2 regions of the Companilactobacillus sp. HBUAS59699 genome follow, and region 2 is predicted to be linked to the other one. Evidence: a T-box and tRNA genes for the amino acid it is inferred to sense, from the RefSeq annotation. Region 2 holds a T-box; the other holds one or more tRNA genes.
The links. A T-box is a leader RNA that pairs with one kind of tRNA and senses whether it is charged. The one in region 2 lies ahead of leuS (leucine--tRNA ligase), so its partner is inferred to be a tRNA-Leu.

Region 1: it encodes a tRNA-Leu, which carries the amino acid that the T-box ahead of leuS (leucine--tRNA ligase) is inferred to sense. The anticodon was not compared.

The regions. Positions count from the first base shown of each region.
Region 1 covers NZ_JAYKTV010000003.1:344,848-348,278, reverse strand. Annotated here, with positions in the region: gene U8519_RS08155 (LytR/AlgR family response regulator transcription factor) at 1-642, shown strand, start outside; gene U8519_RS08150 (hypothetical protein) at 671-1,183, opposite strand; tRNA gene U8519_RS08145 (tRNA-Leu) at 1,442-1,527, opposite strand; gene U8519_RS08140 (SprT family protein) at 1,599-2,060, opposite strand; gene U8519_RS08135 (hypothetical protein) at 2,060-2,491, opposite strand; gene U8519_RS08130 (glycosyltransferase family 2 protein) at 2,494-3,431, opposite strand, start outside.
Region 2 covers NZ_JAYKTV010000001.1:31,315-34,745, forward strand. Annotated here, with positions in the region: gene U8519_RS00170 (glucosaminidase domain-containing protein) at 281-1,594, shown strand; T-box leader at 1,597-1,805, shown strand; gene leuS (leucine--tRNA ligase) at 1,861-3,431, shown strand, end outside.

The DNA.
Region 1 (3,431 bases), on a different contig from region 2:
ATTTCGACCGGAAATCCTACTGAATTCGAAAACTATATTAAGTATCGTAGTGACAACAACGATATGTTTTATTTGATAGATATTGAATTTGCCGACTCACAGACTAAGGGAATCGACTTGGCTGAAGAGATCCGTAAAAATGACGCCACGGCAAAAATTGTTTTTGTTACAACGCATGAAGAACTGGCTTATTTAACGTTTAAGCGAAAAATCGAACCTCTCGACTACATTAGAAAAGAAGACGGCATCAAATCAATGAATGAGTCATTGTACAAAGATCTGGATCTGACCTTTGAACGACTGCATGAATTAAAATCCCAACGTAAAAAGATGTTCCACTATAGTCTTGGATCTAGAGACTATACCATCGACGTCAAAGATATAAATTATCTGGAAACATCATCGAGTTCGCACAAAGTCTTTCTTCACAGTTTGACTGAGATCACCGAATTTCGTGGTAATCTAAATTCAATTGAAGAAGAATTTTCCAACTTATATCGTGCACACAAGAGTATCCTAGTAAATCTAGACAATATTCATTCTATCGACTCATTGAATAAAATGATTTACTTTAACGATGGCTCCAGTTGTGAGGTATCTCGAAGAAAATTACCTGGTCTAAAGCGAAAAATGGCACAGTAGGAAAAACCTACTGCGCTATTTTTTTGCTCTAAAAGGCTTGTGTAAAACTCTCTGAGGTAACTTCATAAAATGGAACGTATTCATCAGTCGCAACTCTAGCGAATGGCATACCTGATGAATTATAGATCACTGTATCAGAATACCAATAAGTATTTGATTTGAGTGCCACTTCAGTACTCTCATCAAAGTTGTGATTGTAAACCGGAACTTCCCCGCTAGAATCTGATACTTCAATGACTTCTACTCGTTTTTGATATAAATAACACTGTTTTGAATTTAAATATTCATCTGAACCGACACGATATAACTCTGTACCGTTAGTTTCATCTAAGATTTTTCCGACCTTCCAGTTACTCTTATAAGGCAAAGACTTACCTAGACTACTTCCGGTTGAACTGTACAATTGAGCTGGATCAGCCGTGATATCGGCATAATATCCTGATTGAGTTACTGATTCCGCCTTTGCCGTGCTGTAATCAAATGAAGAAAATCCTAGAAGAATCAAAGATACTATCATACAAAGAATAGTTTTCTTTTTCATTTTTTCGTCTTCCTTTATCTTAGATTACAGCTGAGTTTATCGTTATTAATATCAAAATACAAAACATTTGCATACAATAAATTAAATTTTATTTTTAAAATTATAATTATTGTACATTTTGTACTCCAATTGTAATTACAAATTAACTTATAATTGAGTTTTTAAATTACTCTCTAAGATTGTCTGATCAAAATACTTTACTTTTCAAAGAACAAAAAAAATAGAAATGCTGATTAGCATTTCTATTTTTTGCATTTATGCGGGTAAGAAGATTCGAACTTCCACGGAGATAATTCTCCACAAGATCCTTAGTCTTGCGCGTCTGCCAATTCCGCCATACCCGCATTCCTGACGTACAAGTAATATTTTACAATTCATTAAATTCAATTACAAGTAGATGTTCAATAAATATTACTTAGATATTAATATTTTTTATGAATTTCAACTTTCCCCGGCATTTTCCACAGACATAACGACTAGTGTTTATTTTGCGAACTCTATGATAAATCGTATGACACTTGGTACATTCATATACGTGAACCGTCCGATGTTTATTGTTAGTACTAACTGGTGGCGCATATCGCAAGCCACCGACTTGTTTCAGTAATACTTTGAACTCATGATCCTTGTGCTGTGAGGGCAGACCTGAATTGTACAAGTGATAATGACACAGCTCATGTTTAATGATTCCCACTAGCGTATCCATTCCATAGATCTGATACATTTTGGGATTGATATCGATATGACGATCACGTAAGTGGAATCTCCCACCGGTAGTCCGTAATCTCTTATTAAAAAAGGCTTGGTGAACAAAAGGCTTCCCAAAATTTTCTTGGGAAACCTTTTTGATAAGTTCAGTTAATTCTTCATCTGTCATTAAATTTGTGTCATCTTTTGAATGTATTTGGAGAACTTGTCCATATTCTCATCTTGAACTTGTTCAGCTTCATTAAACTTCTTACGATCGATTGTTTGATCTTCGTTGATACTGTCAGTCATCTCTTGACAAGCAGCAACGTACTTCTTAAATGAGTTCACTAGAGACATGTGTGTACCCATGAATCTTGCTGGTGCCTTTGCCTTCTCCAACTTACCAAGGATATCAGCGTAAGTATCAGTGCCAGACTTGAAATCATGCATGATTTTTGTGTATTCAACAGAATCGATCTTTTCTACTTGATCACGATCCAATGCCTTACGTAACTTTTCAAACTCGGGATTTAACTTATCTTGTTCATCTTGAATAATTTGAACAGAATTGTTAATTAAATTACCGTAGATCATTGCTTTCTTTTGTGTTTGATTCATAATTATTTTTCCTCTTCTTTTAAGGTTTTTTCAGTATAAATATCACGTTCAATAGTAAATCTAGGGCGATGCTTGACTTCGTTGAATATCTTACCAACATACTCACCGATAACACTGATACAGATCAGTTGAACCCCGCCAAGAGCCCAAATCGAGACCATCATCGATGACCAGCCGGATACAACGCGTCCATTGACCTTTTGTATAATAGTATAAATCAGCAAAAGGATACTGATCAATACAATAAGAAATCCCAGTCCCATGATCATTTTGATCGGAACGATCGAGAATGAAGTTATTCCGTCCATGGCAAATCTGATCATCTTACGTAATGGATACTTAGATTCTCCAGCGAAGCGCTCTTTTCTAGCATAATACACTTTGTCAGATTTGAAACCAACTAGTGGGACGATCCCACGCAAAAACAAATTGGTCTCTTTATAGCTCAACAATACTTCACAGGCGCGCTTGCTCATTAATCGAAAATCAGCTGAGTCAGGTACTAATTTTACCCCTAACCAGCCCATGAACTTATAGAACATCTCAGCCGTATTACGCTTAAAGGAACTGTCAGTATCACGATTGTTTCGAACTCCGTAGACAACTTCTGAACCGCCAATAAATGAATCTACCATCTTGGGAATGGCGTTAACGTCATCTTGCAGATCCGCATCGATCGTTACCACAGCGTCAGAATCTTTTGAAGCAGCAGTTACTCCAGCTAACAGAGCGCCTTGGTGACCAAAGTTACGGCTCAACTTCACCCCACTGACTATCTCATTTTCTTTGGAAAATTGATCGATCAGATTCCAAGTTTGATCCTTACTACCGTCATCCACAAAAACTATCTTACTAGTAGTTGAAATCTTCTCAGACTTGATCAAATTAGTAACTATTCTTGTCAATTCTTTAGTAGTCTCATGGAGCACCTCTTCTTCAT
Region 2 (3,431 bases):
GTGATTGTGTTAGTGTTTCCAAAAGAAGTCAAAAAGCGAAATATAGTTAGTGAGAAATCATTGTGATGGTATATTTGGCCTATGACTGCCTGGTCGAATGATTTGATGAAGCTGGTTTGCTTGATAACGCACGTACTCCAGATTATGAAACAAATCAACAGCAAGATATTGCAAAAAGACATTTTTTTAGAAATTTTCATTGTTTTTACTCTCAATTAGTTTAAATTTTGTTTAAGAAATTATATAATATTGTATAAGCTTTTATGTGGGGTAAATGAATATGACTATTACACGTCGTGAACGTATTCGTGAAGAAAATCGTTTGACTAAATTAAATAATAAAAGTATTAAAAGTGCAAATTTACGTAAGAATGTTACTTTCTTAGGTGGTAGTTTAGTCGTTGGAGGAGCTTTTGCTCAACTAGCTGACGTTTCAACTACTGTGCCAGTTTATGCTGAGGCAACTTCTACGAGCACTAGTACAAATGATTCAACTACTAATATAACAGGTATGGTAACACCTCGTGGTGTTGGCGACCAAAACTTCATTAATTATATTGGTAATTCAGCTCGTAAGTTAGCTGACAATAATGATATTTACGCTTCTGTCATGATTGCACAAGCAATGGTAGAAAGTGGCTGGGGTACTAGTGGACTTGCTAGTGCACCTAATTATAATTTGTTTGGTGTTAAGGGTTCATACAATGGTGAATCTGTTAACATGGGAACTCAAGAAGATGACGGAACTGGTAGTTTGTATTCGATCAGTTCTAACTTTAGAAAGTATCCATCTTATAAGGAATCACTAGAAGATTATGTTTCTTTGATCAGAGGTGGAGTTTCAGGCAATCCTGAGATTTACGCTGGAGCATGGAAGAGTAATACAGAATCTTATAAAGATGCTACGGCTTATTTAACAGGTCGTTACGCTACTGACACAACTTATGCTGACAAATTAAATGCCATCATCCAAAAGTACGATTTAACTCGTTTTGATACTGACACAGATTCACAAGATCAAACTTACGTATTTGCATCTGGTGATACATTACAATCAGTTGCCGATAAGTTTAACATGACAGTTGAGACCTTGATGGAACTTAATAACTTGAAGACAAGCAGTTATGTATATCCAGGTAAAACTTTGACTGTTTTGAAGGTCATTGGTAACGATACTAATGATGGTCAACAACCAGTTACGGTAACTAATATGGCCAATATTACTGGTACAACTGATACAAATACGACAACTAATTCTGATGTTTATGGTAATAACCAAGCACCAATTATTGTTCAAGATGAGACTGACGGTGTTAAGAAGTATGATGCATCAAATAGTTCATCCAATGTTGCTGTATCAGTTAAGAATACTTTGAGTACTGGCACAACTGGTGGCTCAAGTTCAAATTCTGATAATAATACTGCAACTACGAATAATGATAATGCTGCTTCAAATGACAACAGTGTAACCGTTCAAGATGGTGATACTATTGATTCGATTGCAGCACAAGCTAATACAACTGCAGATCAGATCAAACAAGATAATAACTTAAATTCCGATTTACTAGTTGTCGGACAGAAGTTAATGGTATAGTATATAACACAACGGAAGTAGTAAGTGAAAGAAGAATTTCAGAAAGTACGTGGTTAATGTGAACGTATAACTTCTTTGACTGAACTCATCCATTTAAGTTTAATCGCTGAACTAATAGTAGGTGATTACGAATAGTCCGCGTTAAGGAATTCGAGAGTCGTTCTTTTTAAGAACGGAACTTAGGTGGTAACGCGATAATTTCGTCCTATGATTAATTTCATAGGGCGATTTTTTATTATCGTGACAAATTATTTGGAGGATACGATATGTACAATCACAATACAGTTGAGAAAAAATGGCAAAAGTATTGGAAAGAGAACAAAACTTTTAAGACTACAACTGACAAGAACAAGAAGAACTATTATGCACTAGATATGTTCCCATACCCATCTGGACAAGGTCTTCACGTTGGACATCCAGAAGGTTATACAGCAACAGATATCTTGGCACGTATGAAACGTGCTCAAGGTTACAATGTTTTACACCCAATGGGATTTGATGCCTTTGGACTTCCTGCCGAACAATATGCAATGGATACTGGCCACAATCCTGCAGATTTCACTGAAAAGAATATCAATAATTTCAAACGTCAAATCAATTCACTTGGTTTTTCATACGATTGGGATCGTGAAGTACAAACTACAGACCCTAAGTTCTACAAGTGGACACAATGGATCTTTGAACAAATGTACAAGAAGGGGTTAGCTTATGAGGCTGAAGTTCCTGTTAACTGGAGTCCAGATCTTGGTACAGTTGTCGCTAATGAGGAAGTTATCGATGGTAAGACTGAACGTGGTGGTTTCCCAGTAGTTAGAAAACCAATGCGTCAATGGATGCTAAAGATCACAGCCTACGCTGACCGATTACTCGATGACCTTGATTTGATCGACTGGCCTGAAAATATCAAAGAGATGCAACGTAATTGGATCGGTCGTTCGATCGGTGCTCATATTGATTTTCCAATTGATGGTTACGATGATAAGAAGATCACGGTCTTCACAACTCGTGCAGATACTGTCTTTGGTGTTTCATACGTTGTTTTGGCACCTGAAAATGATCTTGTTGATATTATTACTACTGATGAACAACGTGATGCGGTTAAAGCTTATCAAGAAGAAGCAGCTCGTAAGTCTGACCTTGATAGAACTGATTTGAATCACGATAAGACTGGTACATTCACTGGTGCTTATGCAATTAACCCAGTAAACGGTGAAAAAGTTCAAATCTGGATTTCAGACTATGTCCTAGCTACTTATGGTACAGGTGCAGTTATGGCTGTTCCGGCTCACGATGAACGTGACTATGCTTTCGCTACTAAGTTTCACTTGCCAATCAAACAAGTTGTTGAAGGTGGCGATATTACTAAAGCAGCCTTTGGTGGTGATGGAGCACATATCAACTCTGACTTCTTGGATGGCCTTCACCAAAAAGAAGCTATTGATAAGATGATCGAATACCTTGAAGACAAAGGCTACGGTAAGAAGTTTGTTAATTACAAACTACGTGACTGGTTGTTCTCACGTCAAAGATACTGGGGTGAACCAATTCCTGTTATTCATTGGGAAGATGGTGAAACAACTTTGGTACCAGAAGATGAATTACCATTAAGATTACCTGCTGAAGCAGATATCAAACCATCTGGTACTGGTGAATCACCACTTGCTAACTTAACGGATTGGGTAAATGTGGTTGATAAAAACGGTCGTAAAGGTCGTCGTGAAACTAATACAATGCCACAATGGGCAGGTAGTTCATGGTACTACTTGAGATATATCGATCCACATAATGATAAAGAATTAGCTGACTATGATCTATTGAAGCAATGGTTACCAGTTGA